2 linked regions of the Stieleria sp. JC731 genome follow. The protein of the gene in region 1 interacts with the protein of each later gene in a pairwise test. Links are inferred from orthologs where the notes say so. Each region holds a gene or a part of one and is shown on either strand. Other genes may lie near its edges.

What was found.
Region 2: the proteins of def (region 1) and LOC67_RS04275 interact in binary tests that used the Escherichia coli proteins (3 or more experiments, as listed by UniProt). The link is inferred for Stieleria sp. JC731 from one-to-one orthologs.

What each region holds. Positions count from the first base shown.
Region 1 is NZ_JAJKFQ010000005.1:1,327,203-1,338,822, reverse strand. The notes cover bases 5,299-8,233. They hold def (peptide deformylase), read left to right. Parts: upstream 5,299-6,441; coding sequence 6,442-7,026; downstream 7,027-8,233. Other genes in these bases: LOC67_RS15740 (flagellar motor protein MotB), read right to left, coding at 8,212-8,233; fmt (methionyl-tRNA formyltransferase), read left to right, coding at 7,110-8,072; mch (methenyltetrahydromethanopterin cyclohydrolase), read right to left, coding at 5,299-6,046. Outside these bases: PEP-CTERM sorting domain-containing protein, read left to right, coding at 84-818; rhomboid family intramembrane serine protease, read right to left, coding at 924-2,285; fatty acid CoA ligase family protein, read right to left, coding at 2,485-4,179; RimK family alpha-L-glutamate ligase, read right to left, coding at 4,176-5,093; more of mch, read right to left, coding at 5,090-5,298; more of flagellar motor protein MotB, read right to left, coding at 8,234-8,985; flagellar motor protein MotB, read right to left, coding at 8,982-9,635; motility protein A, read right to left, coding at 9,640-10,410; flagellar basal body rod protein FlgB, read left to right, coding at 10,788-11,147; flagellar basal body rod protein FlgC, read left to right, coding at 11,160-11,591; flagellar hook-basal body complex protein FliE, read left to right, coding at 11,591-11,620. UniProt on the Escherichia coli protein: Removes the formyl group from the N-terminal Met of newly synthesized proteins. Requires at least a dipeptide for an efficient rate of reaction. N-terminal L-methionine is a prerequisite for activity but the enzyme has broad specificity at other positions.
Region 2 is NZ_JAJKFQ010000001.1:1,304,683-1,316,216, reverse strand. Bases 5,561-8,409 are described here. They hold LOC67_RS04275 (aspartate-semialdehyde dehydrogenase), read left to right. Parts: upstream 5,561-6,369; coding sequence 6,370-7,449; downstream 7,450-8,409. Other genes in these bases: truA (tRNA pseudouridine(38-40) synthase TruA), read left to right, coding at 7,446-8,270; LOC67_RS04280 (formylglycine-generating enzyme family protein), read left to right, coding at 5,561-6,069. Outside these bases: 2-isopropylmalate synthase, read left to right, coding at 1-524; glucuronate isomerase, read right to left, coding at 663-2,363; trypsin-like peptidase domain-containing protein, read left to right, coding at 2,680-4,548; more of formylglycine-generating enzyme family protein, read left to right, coding at 4,903-5,560; serine/threonine protein kinase, read left to right, coding at 8,464-9,963; FHA domain-containing protein, read left to right, coding at 10,251-11,111; lipopolysaccharide biosynthesis protein, read left to right, coding at 11,312-11,534.

The sequences.
Region 1 (11,620 bases):
CAGATGATTGCAATTGATAGCGAGAATTTTATCATCGCGCATGAAACTGACGCTTTACTAACGTTCACATCGTGTGAGAAGTCATGCTACGCAAACTATCCTCAGCTGTATTCGCAGCATTGCTGTTCGCCGCACAAGCGCCAGCAGCATTGATTAGCGAATTTGAGCCGAATCCGGATGGCGATGATCCCGCCAGTGTAAATTTCGAGCTTTCCGGAACCGCATTTGAGTCGTTCGATTACTGGATCTTGTCGATCGAAACCGATTCGGGAGCCTCAGTGGGCCTTGTTGACCGAGCGGCAAATGTTACGGGAACGTTTGATGCGCTGGGGCTGGCTGTCGTTACGATTCCTGACCTTGAAAACCCATCGTTCACCGTCTTGCTAACAGATACCTTCACAGGCACCGTTGGTACATCGGACGTGGACGCCGACAATGACGGTGTCGTTGACGATACATCGTTCTGGAACACTGTCGAAGACGCCCTGAGCATCGTCGATAGGGAGACAGGCGATGCCGAGTATGGTGCACAACTGGGTGGCACCAACTTTCAGTACTCCGGTGCCGAGCCATCGCTGACGTTTCGTGATCTTTCGACCGGCCAATGGTTTGCTGTGAACGATCCAGCCGTTGACGAAATTTTCAGCGCAACAGGTGATGCATACACTTCGGATGACTTCACCGGTGGTGATCCATTGCTTGCTACCTTTGGTGCACTCAACCCCACCTTGATCACCGCAATCCCCGAGCCTAGCTCCTTGGTTGCTTTGGGTGTGCTGGGTGCCTTCACCGCAGTTCGTCGTCGTCGCCGCAAGTAAGACTTGCTGTCGACCGCGATCAAATGATCATTCGAAAAACGCTCGCTTTTATGGCGAGCGTTTTTTATTTGCACCGGCTTGTTTCGGGTCATGCCCGATCAGCTCTCAGACAACTTGGCGTAGACGCTCCAAAAGTTCGTCACGCCGCTTCAATCGCGATGCGGTTGTCGGATCTAGCTCAGCACCTTCTTCTAGTACCGGTGTTTGAATCTCTTCCAATGTTTTGATTGCTAGATCCTTCCGCTTCATCACCTTGGTTTGGATCTGTGCCATCAACAATCGTCCTTCGTCGGCTTGCGGTCCGCGTTTTTCGATTAAGACCACCAAAGGGCGAATCGCATCAATCCATTGCTTTGCTTGGCCCAAGGCTTTTGCGAAGCCCATCAATGTGACCTCTGCCAAACCCGGTGAGATCTTCAGCTGGTCCATCGTTCGGAATGTTCTCATCGCTTCGACAAGATTACCGCTCTTAACACTGTCACGAAGCACGAACGCCAAGCGATTGAACTCCGGATGGGATTGGCACTTTTCGGTCAGTTCCTCACCTTCGGTTTTATGCACTCGCTTAAACCGTCGCTTTTGCCGACCGCCTTCCTGTTTGCGTTTTTCCTGACGCTGTTTCCGCTCTTGTAAATTCGACTTACAGAAATCAGGCAAGCGAGTCGCGCCATAGCGTGCCGCATTGTCGACGTCACCACCTTCCATCTGCAAGGCACTGGTGACAGGGTCAAAATCATCCTGGACTCTCAGTGCATCTCGCTGCCGCTGCTTCTCACCGTACAGCATTGGATACTTTTTTAGCCAATCGTTTCGGGAAACGGCGTCCCAACCTTCACAGTCGACGATGTCGTGCCGCAAACAATAGCCGCCGACAAAGAACCCCAAAACCGTTCCGATCACATGACTGAGTGCACCCGACATCGTAAAACCGCTAAGCAACACCGCTAGGATGTCGGCCATAATGAAGTACAACGCAAAGACCGCGACCGGTGTCTCCAGTCGCCACACAAAGAAAAACCAGTGCACATCGTTGTCGGGCGCCCAAAGGATCGCGATCAGCATTAACCCAGCGATCGCTGCGGAGGCCCCCATCGCGGGAAGTTCGCTGCCTAAGACGAACATTCCGACCTGAGTAATCGCGGCGACGCCAACGCCGATCGCGAAATAGATCGATGCAAATTTGACCGAACCAATTTTGCCTTCGACGATCACGCCGAACACAAACAAGAAGAACATGTTGCTGAGCAGGTGAAACGGATTTGCGTGCATGAACAAACTTGTCAGCCACTGCAACGGATTGATCTGATCGGGCATCAAGACCAACCATTCAAACTGCTCGAAATCCATCCCACTGGAAAAGAACTGGATGACCAGCGCGATGAAGACGACCACATTGGTCGCAATCAATCCGGCCGTCACGACGGGCCAATGATAAAGCGGCGCGTCGGTGCTGTAGGGGATGATCATGAAGCAGCTCGATCAATCGACGGTAACATTCAACCGGACACCCGAGGGGGCGACAAACCGCTACAGCATACTCGATCCACCGCTGCGGATTAAATAGAAGGCCCCCGATTGATCTAGTTGGCCAACAACCGGCCGTATCAGGGCGCGTTTTCAATTTCCAATTCGAATGGAACCAATGTCATTGCGGTGCCACCAACGGTCACCGCTGTGCTTCAAGCTCAGCTTTGAGCCGCTCGCGAAAGATTTTGCTGTTGTGACGAATGTCCGTTGGCAAGGGTTGATCGCGAACGACGATTTCTTCAATGCGGCAGGTCAGTGGATTCAGCGAACCGAGCGTGCGCAGCTCTTCAACCAGCCGACTCTTTTCTGCCTCAGTTTTTGGCCAAGCTTCCGGAATCGGTTCGACAAGGATGACCGGCGACTGCTCACCCGCCTTGCCTCTGCCAACCAACGCACAACGGTAGACTTTCGGATGAGCGTTAAAGATCGCTTCGCAAGGCACCGTGTACCAAGTTTTCTTTCCGTTGGTCACGCGATGAGCTTTGCGTCCACAGAACCAGAAACGGTCCTGATCGTCGAGATATCCGACGTCGCCCATTCGATGCCAAACTCGATCTCCGTCCGCGACTTTGTGCATCGCATTTTGATCCTCGCGAACGACGTATTGCCTTGTGACCATTGGGCCAGTCACCATCAGTTCGCCAGTTTTACCGCGAGGTAGCTCGACGACGTCGTCCATCGATTCGATTGGGCCGTCATTGATTTGGATTACTTTCCAATGGACATCGTCAAATCGTGTTCCGACACAGACGCCTTTTCCACGTTCTGAAGCCGGCCCGGTTTCTTCGATGATTTGTCGTGACTCGATCGATGCCAACGGCAATGCTTCCGTCGCGCCGTAGGGCGTGTAGATCTCTGCGTCTTCGCACAACAGCCGCCGCAACCGGATCATCGTGGATGCCGGAACGGGAGCACCTGCACTTAGGATTCGTCGCATCGTCGGAAACGGATCCGCAACGCCATTGTTTTCACACCAACGGACGACCGTATTCCACAGCGCGGGTGAACCGAATGACTGGTCGACCTCCCATTGTTCGGCTGCTTCGATCAAACGCTGGGGATCGACATCAGCCGGCCGCGTCGGGTCCATATCCGGGATGATCGTGGTCACTCCCATGACGGCGTCGAACAACCCAAACAACGGAAAACAAGCCAGGTCACGCGAACCACGATGGATGTCGTAGCGTTCGCGGATTCGATCGATCTGCGAGTGAAACGTTCCGTGTGTATACAAGACGCCTTTGGGTGGCCCTGTGCTACCGGTGGTGAAGATGATCGCGGCCGGATCCGAGCGCTCGATCCTCGGCAAAACGTCCTTGATGTTCTCGCCGGATTGTGGCATGCCCATCGCTTTGATTTGTTCCAGGGTTTTGCCGCCCCAAAACAGTCGCCGTCCGACGGTCACATTCCATTTCGCAGCCGGAAACTTCCTCTTCAGCAAAGTGCGAATCGCCATCGCCTTGGGGATCCCGATGAATCCGTCGGGCTTGGCATCTGACAAGCACTGCACCAAGTGTTTTCGGCCGATTCCCGGATCAATCAAGATCACCGTGACACCGGATTTCAGCAGCGCAAAAACCAGTTCGATGAACTTTGCCCCGAACGGCACTAACATGGCAACGCGCATTCCCGGGCGCAGACCCCAACGCACCAAACCACACGCGATCGCATCACTTTGACGATCAAGATTCTCAAACGTGGTCAGTGAATAACTGCGAGTCCCGTCGGCGGTCCTAGGACCTCTCGGCTCGGCAGTCGCGATCGCACCGGGGGTCAACGAAGCGATGACTTCAAGTCGTGAAGCGACATTCCCATCTCGAACTTGGCTGGTCATTGACTCGTTTTATCCGATAAGTTCCAAAGTCTTTCGATAATCATTTCAGCAATTGAATCGCCACACACGGTTTGAGCCCCTTTCCATCCGGGAATCGCGTTGACCTCCAAGAATAACGGGGGACCGTTGTCGTTGTCGATGATATCGACGGAAGCAAATTCGAGCTTCAACGCACCAGTGATCCGCAAAGCGTCTTCGGAAAGCTTTGAATCCACTGCGATCATGTCACATGTCGCACCACCGGCTACGTTTGTCCGGAATGATTTTTCATTAGTTCGGCGAAACCCAAGCACGCGATCACCGATCACCAGCAAGCGCGTGTCGCGACCGCCAGGCGAGACGAAACGCTGCACAACGATGGACGCTTGCAGCTGTTCCAGGGTCGAAAAGCATGTCCATGCCAACTCGCGATCCTGAACTCTCATCACCCCCCGACCTTCACCACCGAAGATTGGCTTGATGACGCAGTCGCCCCCCAATGAATCGAACGCTGCCAAAGCGTCATTCCGATTCTGGACAACATGAGTTTCCGGTACTGGGTACCCTAAACTTGCTAGCCGGATCGATGTCGCAAACTTATCGATCGCCCATTCCAAGCCACGAGGCGAATTCACAATCGGTGTTTGCGTTGCACCCAAGTTGTCCGCAATCGAATGCAGCACAGCCAAACGATATGTCAGTTGCTCCATGGATGCCGCTGGCATTGTCCGAGTCAAGATTGCGTCGAACGACTCGAGCGAGCCTGCGGTGCACTCGTTGCGTGGACACTGGTCGACAGTCGAACGCAGCGACTCATATGCGGCGAAATCGACATCGATTCCACGATGCCGGCAAGCCGTTCGCAACTGGTTCGCATGCCAGCCTTGATCGGGGCCAAGAACCAGAAACCTTACCGGCAAGCGTCCCACGCTCATGCCCCGAACGATTCCTGTAAAACCTGCGGCATAAGATTGCCGGCGCTGAAACTGCGACCGCTTCGCAGATTGCAAATGGTGGCCACAGCCGGACTAAATAGCGAAGGGTCGACCTTGTAAAAATCGTGATCGTAGTCGGCAAAGATCTTTGCGAACGGACGGCCAAAATCGTTCGACGAACAGCTGGGCAAACGTTGATAAATCGACTCGACGTCTGAATCGTCACAGTCGACATACAGTGTGACTTCGGCACCATACAGCATCGCATCGTTCGTCCGACCGATCCCACCAATCACGTCACCGCGTTTTGCGGGTGGAGGCAACGGAGCAGCCCCCACACCGCTGATGACATTCGAAACGTTGAACCCAAGTTCATCAATCTTGTGTAGCGCCGTTTCGATGCTTCTGGCAACCACTTGGACGCTTCCTGCGATGGAGGTGCTCGGCGCGATACAGATGCTTAGCTGGTCGGGCGAAACCCCGGCTTGTTCACACAGCAAACCGATGGTCGATTCGGTAGGAAACGATTCGGCCTCCAAAACCACAACCACTTTTTCGGAAGCTTCGTCGCGAAGCTCATACTTTTGCAGCATTGCTTCGCGGCCTCGTTTCAGCCTTATCGGTCCGCTTCCCATCGCGAAGAAGTCATCGGTCTGAACGGGCCAGCCCGCGTACTGGCAACCCAAGCAAGCTAATTTGGGAAAGTCGGTTGCGACGAGAACTTGGTGGCTGGCGATGTAACGCTCGCGATCACAGGGGGACAGCGAGACATTGCCCAAGCCCCCCATGCTAACCGACGCGAGCGCCAACCCGTCCGACAAACCGCCAGGAACTTCGATACCAAAATCGAAAACGCGTGCTCCGGCGATCGTTCGAATCGCGACTTTACTCTGAAAGTTCGCCTCCAATCCTTCGATCACGTGGATTGCCAGCTGGTTCGGTGACAACTTCATTTCAATCTGGGTTCGGCGAGGCAGAGATGTGGGCACGTCAGGAGAAGCAAGCTGAATCGGCAAATTAACTTTGCCAAGCCGCCAGACCGATCGGGCGAGTCGGGCAGAATAGACAAATGCGCGATGAGACCCAGTAGGCAAGTTTTGGCGGTCCACCATCACTTTCCCAACACAGATCACATCGGTTTCGATATCCCATCAAAGCGAAAACACCGCCAGTTACGGGGATTCCGAAGCGGTCCCGATGTTCGCAAACCAGAAAGAGGGTGTCGAGGGGGCGAGGACCATCGAAGGGACTTGGTCGACGATATTTAGTCAACCCGAATGACAAGACCGAATCGATCCGTCATTATAGTCGATCTTGAAACGCCAACTCTTTTTTCATTTTGACCGTCATGCCGCTCGAAGTCATTCATTATCCGCACCCGACGCTCCGCTATGTCAGCAAGCCGATCCGCAAGGTCGATGCCGAATTAAAGCAGATTGCCCAGGAGATGCTGGACTTGATGTACGAACACAAGGGCGTCGGGTTGGCCGCCAATCAAGTCGACCTGCCGCTGCGAATGTTTGTCGCCAATCCAACCGGTGAACGGGGCGAGGGCGAGGAATTCGTCATTTTGAATCCGGAAGTCCAACGCCCCAAAGGCAATGTCGCTTCCAGCGAAGGGTGCCTGAGCGTACCAGGTTTGACCGGTGAAGTGATCCGTCCGAAGTCGATCCGCATCAGTGCATACGACATTTCCGGCAACGCGATCGACGCGACGGTCGACGGATTCCTAGCCCGTGTGTTCTTGCACGAAATCGATCACCTCGACGGGACAATGTTTTTCGACCGGATGAACGACCAAGCCGCGCAGGAGCTGCAGTACGAACTGGACGAATTCGAGACAGACTTCCGTTCGAAACAGGCGACCGGCGCGATCCCGTCGGACGAAGAGTTAATCCAACGTCTGAGCCATTGGACCGAGAAGTATTGCTGATCGGTCGCGTGAACATTTCAGTCGGGTCAGAAGATTTGACGGTCAACATTTCGCCAGCGTGCATCTGACGGAGCCTCCACGTTTTGAAAATTATCTTGATGGGCACGGGCCCGTTCGCGGTTCCTAGCTTTGAAGCGATCCGCCAATCCGAAAACGAGATCATCGCGGTCGTCACCAAACCGGAACCTCCAGTCAAGAGCCGCAAAGGTCCGCCTCCGGCACCGGTCCGCACCTGGGCAACCGAACATGGTCTGCCGATCATGGACCCGATGTTGATCAACGATGAAGAGGCTGTAGCGCGATTGCAGCAACTGGGTGCTGATCTAATGGTTGTCTGTGACTACGGACAAATCCTGAAACCTGCAGCACTGGGATCGGCGAAGCTTGGCGGTATCAATCTGCACGGTTCGTTGCTGCCAGCTTACCGGGGCGCGGCGCCGGTTCAGCGTGCGTTGCTGAGCGGTGACCCTCAAACCGGTGTCAGTGTGATCCACATGACGCCCAGGCTGGATGGCGGCCCGATCTTGGCGAGCGCGACCACGGATATCTTGGCGGAAGAAACGTCAGGTCAATTAGAAGAACGTCTTTCAAGTCTTGGCGTCGATCTCGTGATGGAATCCATCGAAAAGCTTCGCCAGTGGAATGGCGAAGAAACTATCGGCGAGATCCAGGACCCAGCCAAAGCCACCAAGGCTCCGCGGCTGAATAAACAAGAAGCTCAGATCGATTGGGCATGGTCACAATCCAAAATCGATTGCCACGTCCGCGGTATGCAGCCCTGGCCGATTGCCTATACCGAAGTCCAACTTCGCGAGAACAAACCGCCGCAACGGATCGCCATCCTAAAAGTCAGCTCCGTTGAAAACGACGCAACCGACCTGGCCGCGGGTCAAGTCACCGGCGAAGGACAATTGATCGTGCGCTGTGGTGACGGCTTTTTACAGATCGACCAGCTGCGCCCCGCTGGCAAGAATCAAATGAGTGGCGAACAGTGGCTGCGAGGACATCAGCTTCAGCGCGGCACAAGTTTTATTCAACCGTCCTAGTGCTTCGTTGCAACTCGATTTTAGGATTGGCCGTATGGCGTTAGCCACGGCTTCAGTGCAATAACCGCGGCGAACGTTCGGTCGGCTGATGACCCGAACCCGTGTTTCCATATGGAATGAAGCACTAGCCGAAACTCGGTCACTGAGATGTTGAGGCATTGGAAATTGCAGTCTCCGCGCCTTTGCGACCTAAGATCACCGAAAGGTAAGGTCGCTTGGCGTCGGCAAACAGCCATGGCTTGACGCGATACTTGATCCGCGACCGAGTGGATTGGTCCATCCAAAACGTGGATTCGACTTCCGTTCTCATCTCGACCGACTTATCAAGCGTCCGCTTCAAGCTTGATGCCTTTGGCATGTTTGCCCACAAGACTATTTCCATCACCATGCGTTCATCACGCATCTTTGAAAGAGCCTCGGAAATCAGTTGCGTCGCTTGCAAGCTGAGCTTTCCCGTCTGCGGGTCCGGTGGCTGGAACGAATCAAAAACGACCTGATCTTCGATTTGCGGCAGCGTCTTCAGATCGATCTTCTGTTCAAGATCGGTCAGAAACTTTTGAAACTGCTCGCGATCCCGGTCAATCACCCGCTCGTGGTTGTTGTTTTCATCTGGCCCAAAGTTATCTTGCTTTTCGTTTTTATCTAAGTTTTCAGCGAGTGCGTAGATTGGTGCCTGAGACTCTTTCTGAATGACATCGGCTGATCGGTTCCCACCAAGATGCCCTGGTGTGCCGGAACTGGTGAATGCGTTTACAAACGAACCGGTTCCAGAATAAAGGTTCGCACCGGTTTGTTCCTTGGCGAGCGAGTTGAGAACGATAAAGAACGCCAAGAGCGCCGTCATCGTATCGCCGAATGAAACCAAGTAGGCCTTACTAGGTGCACTCGGTGGAGCTTTCTTTTTCTTGCTCATCGTCCACTCTGATACTGCTCGAGTACCACTCGCACCATCCCGGTTGTTACCTTGTCCGAGATGGCGGTCCCGATCTGACCGGGTCGAGCTTTTTCGGTGTGATAAAGATAGTCGGCGAAGGCGCAGACATGATCTTCGAGATTGCGATCGGAGATTTCTAGAACACAGTGGATGCTAAGCGACTCGAGTTGCTTTGCCAGCTTCGCGGCTGCCTGCGCACCTTGACGGTTCACCTTCAAGTCGTCGCCCACCATCTTTTTAAGCGGAAGCTCGAAGGCGAAGGTTTTCATCACGTCGCGTTTCGCTGCATCCTCCGATGGTCCCTCCAGTCCTTTACCGATCGCTGCCGTCGCGATCTCCTTTTCGATCGGCGGCATCTCGCTGCCCTGCATTGCGATACGGGCGACTCGTGAACGAATACGAGTGGTCCATGTGTTTTTATCAAGCTGATCATGCTTGTGTCCTGCAACGCCTGTCGCACCGGCGCGTCCAAAAACACTGACGGTTACTTTTTCAAACCGTTCCGGTTCGGTCGTCGCGAAGGTTAGCAGCAAAATAAAGAACGTCATCAGCAACGTGATCACGTCGCTGTACGTCATAAACCACGCTGGGATGTCTTCTGGCGGATCTGGCGGTTTATCCTTACCCATGAACCTATGCCTTCGCTATCGAGCGTCGAGCTTTCGGGGCGAGGAAGCTGAGCAATTTTTCTTCGACCACACGTGGGCTTTCACCTTCGCCGAGCAATGTGATTCCGCAGATCATCAGTTCGCGAATCATGGATTCTTCGGCGTTGCGTGCTTCCAGCTTTCCGCCCAAGGGAATACAGACAACGTTAGCCACCAACGCACCGTAAAGCGTCGTCAGCAACGCGACCGCCATACCACCACCGATCTTACTGGGGTCGTCCAAAGAACGAAGCATCTGAACCAGACCGATAAGCGTTCCGATCATCCCGAACGCAGGGGCAGCCGCACCGGCCGCGTCAATGATTTTTTTACCAGCGGCGTGACGCTGTTCGATGTACGACAATTCGATTTCCAGCGACCGCGCGACGTCCTCCGCAGCGACACCGCTGATCAACGATTCCAAGCCTCGTTTCATATAGTCATCGGTGACTTGTGACGCTTGGTCTTCGAGAGCCAACAGGCCGTCTTTACGAACCACCTCGGCAAACTTTTTGAATTGGGCGATGGTGTCTTGAGGTGAAGGCAGCTTGAACAAGAACGTCTTCAAAATCACAGAGAAGGCGCCCAAGTTCATCTTCAATGGGAAGTTGATCAATGACGCCGCGATCGCTCCACCAAAGACGATCATACCGCTGGGGATATCGATAAAGGGGCCGAGACCACCTCCACCCATCGCGATCGAGGCGAGGATCAAACCTGCGCCCATGATCAACCCAATGATTGTCGCTATATCCATATTTACTGAATCGTTTCTTGCGGGCGGCCGTCGCCGCGAAATTGGGAGTTGCCAAGTCAGAGGGCGCGCAAGAAAACGCACCCACCCGTGCGAATTCACAATGCTGCAAGATTGACCGGGAGGATGCGTTGTGACCGGCCGGGATGAAGCTTTCAAAACAGCTTCACACGCGGGGCAGCAACACACTCTTGCAACAAGCCCTCATTCGATTCTTAGTTCATCCATAGGGATCGACTTGAAGATCCCTTCAAAGGCAGGTCGTGATGAGGCAATTGAGGGAACACCCTCAGGCCTAGATCGCTGAATCACAGCGATTGGCGGGTTTTCCCCGCAAGATGTCCTTAACGCTTATAGCTTCACAGGCCGATACAACTGGCATGAGCGGAATATTTTACCAAATCGATTTACTCAGCTCCGCGGTCAACGCGAGCGAGAAGACACATCGCGTGGTCAGCCAGAACATCGCGAATGTGAATACGCCTGGATATCAAACCAAGCGTTTAGATTTTCAAAAAATGCTCGAGCTCTCCCAAGGTGACTCAAGCAGTGAAACGAGTAGCAACTCAACGGAACTTCCCATTGAGATGCCTGAAGGTTTGGAAGAACGTCTTGACGGCAACAACGTCAACTTGGAACAGGAAGTCGCAGAACTGAAAAAGAATGCGCTTGCGTTTCAATCGTTCAACCAGTTACTTGCGTCCCGAGTCGCGACGATGCGACGAGCAATATCCGGCTAAGGGCTAACCGTCATGGTCAACTTTCCAACAATCGATATCGCAGCATCCGGTCTTGCCGCAGAACGCTTCCGCATGGAAGTAACTGCGAACAACTTGGCCAATGCGTCGACAACGATGACCGAAAACGGCGATCCCTACCGACGCCAAGCAGTGGTGTTTTCAGCGGCCGCCGATCCCCTTACGGATCCGAAGTCAGCCGCCGCCTTGCACGGTGTCCAAGTCGTTGGTGTCCAGCCCGACGCCAGCGAATTTCCGACCGTCTACAACCCCTCGCATCCACATGCCGACGCCGATGGGTTTGTCCGACTGTCGAACGTAAAAATCCCCGAGGAAATGGTGGACTTGATCACCGCAAGTCGTTCGTACGAAGCGAACACCAAGGCGATCAGTGTCTTTAAAGAGATGGTCGAACAAACCCTAACGCTTCTTCAAGGAGGCCAGTGATGTCTGCTTTGCCGCCTGTCGCATCGGTT
Region 2 (11,534 bases), on another replicon or contig:
AGCACAGCGGCCGAGCAGCATTGGCGGATCGCGCCAAGACACTGGGCTTTCACTTGGAAGGCGACGAATTGCAACGTGTATTCGAGCAATTCAAAGTCTTGGCGGACAAGAAGAAGGAAATCTACGATGGCGACATCATCGCCTTGGTCCAACAACAGATCAGCACCGGAAATGGCCAAGCATGGTCTTTGGTGGACTATGAGGTGACGAGCTCGACTGGCAAGACGCCACGCGTGAAGCTGACGCTTTCCAACGGGCAGGAAGAAAAGTCCGCCGAAGTCGCCGAGGGTGACGGACCGATCGACGCTGCGTTCTGGGCAGTCGAACAGATCACCGGCCTGGAACTGATTTGCAAAGAGTTCCGCGTACGCAGCGCGACGTTAGGCCGCGACGCGATCGGTGAAGTCAACCTTGAAGTCGAACACAAAGGCCGACTTTATCGCGGCGTCGGTGTCAGTACCGACAGCGTCGAAAGCACCATCCTGGCGATGCTGAACGCGATCAACCGCATCATCGCATCGTAAAAGGGGTCAGGCCTCTTTTCCCTGCCTGCTCATCGATTTGCCAAGCCCTTCAAGACCATGAACGGCTTGGCAATCATGGGCAAATTTGCTGTTCCATTTCGGTTCAACAGGACAACTCGCTTGCGGGCGAGCGACCGATTAAGACTTATCCGATTTTTTCTCGTCTTCGTCGACGGGAAAGTGCAACTCGCCCGTCATCGGATCGGGGCGAAGCATCATCGTGTCACTATCAGGGGTGAATTCTCCGTCACCCGTGATCGGATGAATCTGAGAGCCGGGCGCGTCCGGTCCAGATGGATTCTCATCGCCCAGCAGGTCACCGACGTCCAGCGGCATCGCGTCGATTTCTGCGTCAAGCGTGGTCGCCGAATATCGGTCGCCAAGCTCTGCCATATAAACATCCCGAACGCCAGAGCCTTCGATCTCTTCTTCGTTGGGCACGGGATCCAGACCATCGTCGCCTTCATCATCGGTGCTAACGAGTTGGATTGAGGCTGCACCGGCTTTGATCGCGTCGAGATCTAGTTCAGGTGGTGCGCGAAAAATGTCGTCGACATTACCGCGAAGAACTTGCCGTCCGAGTTCGATCGCCTTCTCTTCGCTCCAACCATTTTCGCCAACGAATTCATCGGCCAACACACGCGACAAGATACGGCGATACATATCGAACTTCGGCAGAACGAATTCCAGCTTGTAAGCGTCGCTGTAGTAACCGATCTGCTTGTTGCGTGGCACCGCTTCTAAACGTGCGGCCGCGTCGCGGTGGATAAATGACGGCGTGTTGCTGTACCACCAGTGACCGTTGGTGATCACGTTGGGGAAGATCCAGCTATAACTAACCAACTCTTGGTTGGTAACACTCGCGAGCACGGAAACCGGAAATTTGACTCTTGGAAACGCATTGAACAGTTCGCGATACTGAATCAATGAGACTCGGCTGTCGTACAAATCCTGGCCCTGAAAAACGCCACCGGGATAAACGCCACGATTGACACCGATCATCAAATCGAACGGCAAGCCGAACTCGTCGCATAATTCAGCCAATGTCCAAAAGACTCGCTTGGACAAAGCCGCGATGTCTTCGGCACTGGCTTGCACTCCGTCAGTTAGGACAGACTGTAGAGCTTTCTGCGCCCGACCATCACTGACCATCGAGGGCTGGAAGCTTGGCGGGATCGAAATCGCGCAAGCGCGAGCCCCTTTGGTGACGAAGTGAATAAATCGCTGTCGCAACGCGTCACGCAGATTGCCCAACGAACCGTTCAGTGAGACGCCACTGGATTTTTCGAGTCGCTCCTGAACCTCTGGCTTTGCCAAATGGAAAACCAAATCATCGGTTCTCAAACAGGGGATATAGGTGCTGGTGTCGAATCCTTCCAAATCGTCGTCGAAGTCGTTGGTCAGGAAAACCGCTTCGACGTTGCTGTGATCGAGAACCGTTTGCGCCCAATCTGGCGAGCCCATTTTCGCTTCGGCACGGTCGTACAGTTCTTCCCAATTGTCGGGTGTAATTGCGTCGTCTGTGAAATCGAAGAACTCACGACAGATCTGAATCAACCAGTGATAGTTCGCGGTATTGGTGATATTTCCCAGACCATGAACCATTCGGCGGACTAGTTCGCGAGGTTCGATGCCGGGCTCTTCGATCTCTAGACGCGGCATCCCGGCCGAATGAACCAGTTCGGTGTAGTAGTGGTATCCGAGAATATCAGCAAGCGTTTGCGAGCCGGCGGAATGAGGGTTGATGTGGGTGTGCGGATCAACCAAACGGATTGCTGAAATGGCCTGATAAATGGTTTCGCGTGCCGACGAGAGATCACGTGCCGGTTGAGCTGCCATGAGGATGCCAATCTAGATTTGCGAAGCAAGGAGGATAAACGGGAGTCCAGCGGGGGAGATACCCCCTGGCGGGCCGCCGGAACGTCACCGACGAAACCAAGATCGACAGAGGACACTTTTGCCCACCGGTGATCCAGTTGGATTGTCGACAATTCTGACTGCTAACGCGAGACGCTGGTGCCGGTTTTGTCGGCACCTTGGCGAGAATTGCGGCTCTTTAGTCAAAAAAAACTTGCCGAACCGCAATCACATCGCGCTAGAATGGTCGTTTTATGCCGCGAATTCGTTTTCTGCCGGAGAGAAGAGACTGTCACCGATGGATCAGCCGTCCGATCGACAGACACCCGCGAATCGGGAATCGGTAAACCCCGATCCGCCGACGACTGCCCCATTCGTCAGCGGCGACTCGGCCGAGCACTCACCGAACGACTCCGGTCCTGCGATCCCTTTAGGCAGCGAATCGATGCGCGATGTCGTGCGGAATCCAGAAGACAATCCCACCGAAAACGACCATCGGACCAAACACAGCCGATCTGACCAACACAGCGACACACCGAATGACGCCCCAACGAAAAGCGTCGCCCAACGCAAACTGATCTTCCATCGCTTTGATCCCGGAAAGCCATCGACGCTTCGTCACCACATGGAAGTCGAATACGTCGACGACCAGCTTGACGATAGTCAGCATTCCGCAGAGCAGAACACAATCGGCCCGGATGACCGTCAAGCAAATGCACCTTTGACATTTAAGCCGACGCCAACTTCAAAGGCAGACTCGCATACATCCGAGCGTGAATCTTTCCCAACACGCATCGCGGTACCCAACCCACCAGTTTCTGGATCGCCAATACCGCCACCAAAATTTCAGGTGGTGGTCCATTCCGATAGCGAAGCAGGCTCCCCCGAGGCTCCTCCACGAATCCGCATCAACACCACCGAAAACGGTGAGCTGCAGCCAAGTGAATTGCAGACCGCCACGCGTCGATCGGCGGTCGAGTCACGTCGCGAAGTCGCGATCGAAATTAACCAACACCGACAACGCGGAAACGCAGCCAGCGCATTCCAGCAAGGGCTGGTCATGTTGGTCACGGTGTTGTCCGTCCTCGCTGCGGCTTGGTTTGTCGTCCCAGGAATTGTGGAGCGAATTCGCTACGCACAATACCGCGGGCAGCTTCGTGCGGAGTTTGAAGTTGCCAGTGAAGGGCTCAAAGACGTGTCGCTCGATTCGCTATCGCAGGCCTATCAGATGGTCAGTGCAGCGGTCGGTCCCAGCGTCGTTCACATCGATATCCAACGCGCTGCCCACCACAAGATCATTCACGACGACATCCCAGGTGCCCCCGCGATCCTGATCTCCGATCAAGGCAGTGGCGTCGTTGTTGACTCTGAAGGCTACATCCTGACCAATCGCCATGTGATTTCTGATAGCGATGAAATCCTGGTCACGCTTAGCGACGGCCGCCGAGTCGAGGGGGTCATCGTTGGCATGGACGAACTGACCGACCTGGCACTCCTCAAGGTAGACGCCAGCGGACTGATCCCGATCCCATGGGGTGACAGCGAACGGATTCGAGTAGGCTCACCCGTGTGGGCAATCGGCAGCCCCTTCGGACTCGACCGCACCGTGACGTTTGGCATCCTAAGCGGCAAACACCGCGTCGTTCGAGCCAAAGACCGGTATCAAGATTTCATGCAAAGTGATGTCGCGGTGAATCCAGGCAATAGCGGCGGACCGCTGGTCGATTCACATGGCACGATGGTTGGCATCAACACGGCAATCGTTGGCGATACCTACCAAGGCGTTAGCTTTGCCATTCCCAGCACTGTTGCCCAAAAGATCTATCATCAGTTGCGTGAGCACGGAAAGATCGAGCGTGGTTGGCTAGGTGTCTCGCTTGCCGAAGTCAGCGACGAAAAACTTCCAAGTGAAAACCATCGCTTGCGTGGAGCTCAAATTGCTGCGATCGCTGACATCCAATCGGGTGCTTCCCAAGCTGGCTTGGTCCCCGGCGACATCGTGACGCGAGTCGAGGGTGAAACGATTCGGGATGTCGATCATTTGATGCAAGTGATCGGCAACGCGATGGCGGGAACACGCGTCGAGATGCTGATCCTTCGAGACGGCGAAGAAAAGAAGTTCGACGTCAAACTTGGTCGTCGCCCTCCTCAACTAGACCGACGCTAGGTTCGACAATCCAAAAGGTCACACTTCGATCAGCTGGTCTGATGTTTCATTAAGCAGCAACAGACCACGATTAGATCAATCGGGGAACTAACCCCCGATCGATCAAATCCGGCTGATGCAGATCAGCTTTTCAGTTGGTCCATCCACGACAGACCACCCGCTAGTGGTTGCGATTGCCACAGACAGAAACAACGAAGCCAGTCTGTCACACCAACACAAAATGCGATCGAAATCGATTCATAGGTCATCTATAATTCCGTTGATCCAAATCTGATCTTCCATGCGGCCGATGATGGTCGCATCCCTCCGCTATCTCGTACCCCACCTAACATTGTGAAACGGTTGCTCTCGAGCTTGCTCTGTTTTTCGACCTTCCTTGTTGCGGCTTCGTCGACCGACGTCTGCTTTGGCGAAGAAACGCCTGGAATCGCGAAAGAAAAACCTGCAGAAGGCCCCTTTGTCAAAGTCGACGAAGGCTACATGGTTCCTTACGACTATCGGATTCCCGGTACCAATCAAACGATTTCGATGGTGCCTGTCCCTGGTGGCGAATTCATGCTCGGCAGTCCCGAGAGTGAAGAAAACCGTCGTGAGGATGAAGGGCCACAAGTCAAAATCAAAGTCGACCCGATGTGGGTGGCCAAGACCGAAATCACTTGGGGCCAGTACAAAGAGTACATGGACCTATACGCGATCTTCAAAGACTTTGAAGCCGACGGTGTCCGCCCCGTCAATGACAACAACAAAGTTGACGCGATCACCGCACCGACGGAACTGTACGAGCCGACGTTCACGTTCGAATACGGTCAAGATCCGAAGCAGCCCGCCGTAACGATGACACAGTATTCGGCGCAGCAATTCACCAAGTGGCTCAGCCTGATCAGCGGTCAGCAATATCGATTGCCTACCGAAGCGGAATGGGAATACGCAGCGCGTGGCGGTACCAAAACCGCATACTCATGGGGCGACGACTTAGACGATATCGACGACTACGCATGGTACTTTGACAATGCTGATGACGGCCAAGTCGCCGCTGGTAGCAAGAAGCCAAATCAATTCGGGCTCTACGACATGCACGGCAACGTCGCTGAGTGGACGATCAATGCGTATACCGAAGACGGCTACAAGAGCTTTGCCGACAAGAAAGACTTGCATGCTGTTGACGCGGTCATTTGGGCCGACATGCCTTGGCCATGTGTGCTGCGTGGTGGCAGCTGGGAACTCGACGCTGAAGAGCTTCGCAGTGCAGCCCGATTGCCAAGTAACTACGAAGAATGGAAAGCAGACGATCCGAACTTCCCACGAAGCCCTTGGTGGCTAACAAGTGATCCCGCTCGTGGTGTCGGCTTTCGAATCTTTCGGTCGTATCAGCCTCTTCCCAAAGAGAAGATCACAAAGTTTTGGGAAGCCCAAGACGAAGACACCATCCTGGATGTGAAATCACGCATCGATGGTGGCCGCGGCGGACTCGGTCTGGTCGACAAGGACCTTCCCAAAGCGGTCGAAGAAGCCAAAAAATAAGCGACTTCAACAGCTCGCAAACGCCTACCACCCGCACGGACAACAAACCAGTCCGTTCGGGTGGTTTTTAAATGCAGTACCAATGCCAGCCCTCCCCAAACTTGCCATGGCCAAGCAGCCTGCAATGACCAAGCTAAGTGAGCGGGAGCGATGCCGTCGCTACAGGTGGGATCGCCCGGAGGGGTTCACGAACGGTGATTATGAATCGTGGCTTTCAAATCGACGTTCGTGGCATAAACTTATTGGGCTTGCCGAAGCTCATTTGTTGTCTGGATCGTAATCCGGGGCGGTGCGAACCGGATGACAAACGGAGTTGTCCATCGCGTACATTCACCCTCGAACCCTAATTCTGGACTTACCCCCGTGTACGAAACACTGGCTGTCGTTGGTGCTACTGGCGCCGTCGGACGAATCGTTTTACAACAGCTTGAAACGCGTGATTTCCCATACAAGCGTTTGAAGTTGCTGGCTTCTCAGCGTAGCGTCGGTCAAGAAGTCGTCGTCAAAGGTGAGACGATCAAGATCGAATTGCTTGCCCCCGGAGCTTTCGAAGACGTTGACTTGGTAATCGCCAGCACTCCCGACGAAGTCTCAGCCGAGTTCGCTCCTTACGCGGTCAAAGAAGGTGCGGTCGTCGTCGACGAAAGCGGCTTTTGGCGCATGGACCCGACGGTCCCCTTGATCGTTCCTGAAGTGAACCCAGAAGCGATCGGCAACCACAAAGGCATCATCGCAAGCCCCAACTGCAGCACCACCCAGATGGTTGTCGCCTTGGCGCCAATTCACAAGGCTTGCAAGATCAAACGCGTTGTGGTCAGCACCTACCAAGCGACCAGCGGTGCAGGCTTGGCCGGCAACGTCGAATTGATGACCAGCACACAGAAAGTTCTCGATGGAGAAACACCATCGTGCAAGACGTTCCAGTATCCGATCGGCTTTAACTTGATCCCACAGATCGGAAGCGAGAAGTTCGAAGGTTACACCAGCGAAGAAATGAAGATGGTGTATGAGACTCGCAAGATCATGGGTGACGAAGACATCCAAGTTTGTCCGACCGCAGTTCGCGTTCCTGTGACCATCGGACACAGTGAATCCATCTTGGTCGAAACCGAAGAACCCATCACGGTCGAACAAGCAACGGAATTGTTTAACCAGGCCGCTGGAATCACCGTTGTAGACGACTTGCAAAATCGCCGGTATCCAATGCCACGTGATTGCGATGGCCGTGACGACGTCTTCGTCGGTCGGATCCGCCGTGATATCAGCGGCAACGGCAACGGGATCGCATTCTGGTGCGTTAGCGACAACCTTCGAAAGGGTGCCGCGACCAATGCCGTTCAAATCGCCGAGTTACTGCAGCAGTCGGTCGCCTCAGCTTGAACGATTCGGTAAGTCGTACGTTTGCCTTGGTGATCGCCTATGACGGAACGGACTATGCAGGTTGGCAAGTCCAGCCCGATCAAGCGACCATCCAAGGCACGTTGCAAACTTCGATCCGGCGCAGCACCGGTCAAGACGTGACCGTGACCGGAAGCGGCCGAACGGATGCAGGGGTGCATGCGTTTGGCCAGGTTGCCAGCTGCCGTTTTCCCAACTGGACCGCTTCCACCGAAGCATTGCTGCGGGCGATCAACTCACGCCTTCCCAATGCAATCGTCGTCAACGAAGTCCACCAGGCGGACCCAGATTTTCATGCCATCCGTGACGCGCTCGGTAAACGCTATCGATACCAAATTCAGGTTCGACATCAGCGAAACCCATTCGAACACCGCTATCGCTGGCGGTTAAGGCGTCTGGTTGATGTGGAATTGATGAAGATTGCCGCGAAAAAAATCATCGGCCATCGCGACTTTTCTAGCTTCGAATCGGCCGGTGCGGAGCGTAAATCCTCCGTCCGTGACGTTAGGGACTGTGTCGTGCTCCCTGCGCAAGATTTTGATCAGACAGGTCACCTTGCGATCGAAGTAGAAGCCAATGGCTTTCTCTACAACATGGTGCGTAATATTGTCGGCACGTTGGTCGAGGTTGGGCTGGGCAAGCAACCGCCCGAATGGATCGACGAAGTGCTGGAGCAAAAGAACCGGATCTACGCCGGTCCGACGGCTCCGCCCCAAGGGTTGTTTCTGAAACATGTTCACTACCTGCCGGGCTATCGCAGCACAATCACACCGGATCGACACGCGCCTTTAACCGATCCTTAACATTATTTGGGTTGTGATACCCGATAATGCGTTCAACTCATCGCCCCTAAACGCGACACCGTTTGGGGCGGCCGGATCAAAGCAACTGGCTTTGAACGGAAACATTTGAAACAGGACGTTCTTTAGAAAACGCCTCCCGCATGGGTTGCCGAAGGAGATCGAGTTTCTAACGCGTTCTTGGACAAGCTTATTTATGTCGGTAAACACCACGACCGCAGCCGAACCGGTTCTTGACGACGCGACGCGCGATTTTGTGCGGCGATCGATGCATGCCGGGCTGGTCGAATTGCCCGACATCAAGAAGGTCGTCGTTTCCCTGATGGCTGAGGACACGCGGTTCTCGCCAGAACGACTAGCGGACGGGTTGGTGGGAGCCAACTTATTAACGCCATGGCAAGCACGTAAGCTGCTGACCGGAAAAGCCAAGGGTTTCTATCTTGGCAACTACAAGCTGATGCGACCGCTGGGTAAAGGCGGCATGGGCGTCGTCTTCCTTGCCAAACACTCGGTGATGAATCGATTGATGGCACTGAAGATCCTTCCCTCCGAAGCATCCAAGGACGCCCGCCGGATCGAAAGGTTCAAGGAAGAAGCACGAGCCTCAGCGAAGCTGGAACATCCCAATATCGTTCAGGCCTATGACTTTTCCGAGGCCGACGGCAAGCTTTATATCGTGATGGAGTACATCGAAGGCGTCGACCTTCATCGTGCTGTTGTCCGTGACGGAGTGATGTCTCCGGCGGAATCACTTGATGCGATGATCCAATCGACTGACGCCCTCGCACACGCACACCAACGCGGGATCGTTCACCGCGATATCAAACCGTCAAACATGTTGCTACGCGCCGACGGCGTCATCAAAGTCAGCGACATGGGATTGGCCCGCATCGGATACACCAACGGTTCGTCCAACGAATCGCCCAATCGCTTGACCGGCACCGCCGACTTCATCGCGCCCGAACAAGCAATCGATAGCCAAACGGTCGATGCACGAGCCGACATCTATTCGCTCGGTTGCACTTGGTATTTTCTGCTGTGCGGGCGTCCGCCGTTCACTGGCAATAACGTTGCCCAACGCCTAGCCAAACATCAGACCGCACCGGTCCCATCGGTGAACAGCCTGCGATCGGATTGCCCCAAGGCAATCTCAGAACTGATCCAGAAAATGATGGCCAAACGCGCCGAAGACCGCCCCGCTTCGGCAGCCGAATTGCTGGTTCAGCTAAGACGTCTTCGCGGGACGGTTGCCAACGGTGGCGACCTTTCAGACCGACGAATCTCTTCTCGTGTTGCTTCGGATGAATCGCCTAGCCCAAGCTCGATTGACGATAGTGGGCCACTGAGGGATGCCGGTTCATCCACAGTTTCGGAATCCATCGACATTGATTTCGGAAGCCTGCCGCCTGTGGACTTATCAGCGCTTCCGCAGGTTCCGGTATCGCCACTGTCGACATCACAGCAGTTCGCCGTCCCAGCCAACAACGGCAAGTCCAACCCAAAGCACAGCTCACAAAATTCGAACGCGAATGGTGATTCCCAAAACATTTTGCTGGGAGTCGGCCTGGCCTTGTCAACATTGGCCTTGCTTGTCGTCGTTGGAATCACGTTCTACCAACTGACCAAAGAAGAAAAGAAAGAACGCCCACTGAAGGCGATGGAAAACGGCAAAGAGATTGTCGTTTTTCAAGAGTAGCTTGACAGCCAAAACGTTGACGCATCGTTGCTTTGCAGGTCTTGTGATCGTGAGAAGAGCATGGCCAGGGGATTTGTCGCCCCCTGAGTTTGATGTTTAGGTGAAGAGCACTGCGGGAATGAGCGACACTAGCCCAGATTTAAGTCGTCGATGTGATCGTTTCGACCTGATGGCCGCGATAACTATCCATACAAACCACTCGCATCAACCGCATCGTCCGTCTATGATTCGGGAGTGAATCTTCGATCCCCCCAACTGATCCTGTTTAGCCCCACTTATCTGACATAATGCCTGTCGAACTCGTTATGACCGAAGGCAGTCGCGCCGGCACCGCGGCACCGATTCATCTCGGTTATTACTTGGTGGGGCGCAACAAAGAGTGTCAGATTCGCCCTAAGAGTAAATCGGTTAGTCGCCGCCATTCGTTGCTGCTTCACAACGAAGATGGCTTCGGCGTGATGGACCTGAAAAGCACCGGCGGGACCTTTCTAAACGGCGAACGGATCGAACCGCACGTCTGGCAAGTTTTGAACGATGGCGATGAACTTCGCTTCGGCAAAGTCGGCTTTGCGGTTTCCATGAAAACGCCAGCCCTTGCTGTCACCCCCGAAGCCGACAGCGTCGCAGATCCAGCGTCGACCAGCGAAACCCCGCAGTCCTGGCAGAACTTTGATGTCGCTCAGTTCCTAGAAGCTGAAGATCAGATCGAGCAGGAAATTCGCTATGACTCGATCCGGCAGTTACCAGGAAACAAGGTTAACGGGTCCAAAGTAACCGGCTTATCCAAAGACGCTGACGACGCGGAAATCAACCTAGCTGAGCTGGAACACGACGCAAAGTCACACGACACATTCATCGGCAATGTCCCTGATGCCGATGCCGCTGGCGAAGATGTCGAGAAGCTAGACGTCGAAGTCGATGCCCAGCCGAAGAAAAAGCCGCCGCGAAAAATCGATCCTAAAGAGTACAAACGCAAACCGAAGCGATCGTTTCAAATGCCTCGTTTCGGAGGTGGGTTTGACACCACCTTCGACTGGAAGACCACTGCAATGATTTTCGTTGCAATCGGTATCATCAGCTTTCTGGGTTACCAGATCTACAGCTTCTCCGCCGGTCCGGAAATCGAAGTCCGCGAAAGTTTGGATTAAGTTGGCACGGGAACGAACAAGTGCTGTGGAAAGCCACACGTTTTGATCGTTTGTGTCGTACGCATCCGGCTTGGTTAGGTTGGCCCATGCTTTACCGCCGCTGCTTGATAGTTGCGTGTTAACCGCGTGTTAGCATTGTCGGACATAGCCGCGTTTCCTGATTCTGATTTACTGCCAAGGCGAACTAAACTCGTCACACCATGGTGCAAAAACTTGTGACGGACGATTCGCAACAGCTGCGTCAAGACGCAACTGATCCTGCAGAAGCCGTCAGTGACAGCGCGCCATCGCAATCCCTTCGCTCCAAAATCGCAAAACAGTTCGTCGGCACCGTCGGTGTCGCATTTCTGATCGTCGTCCTGCAGATGGGGCAGGGGATTCTGCTGGCGCGAAGCCTCGGCCCGACAGGACGTGGTGAGTACG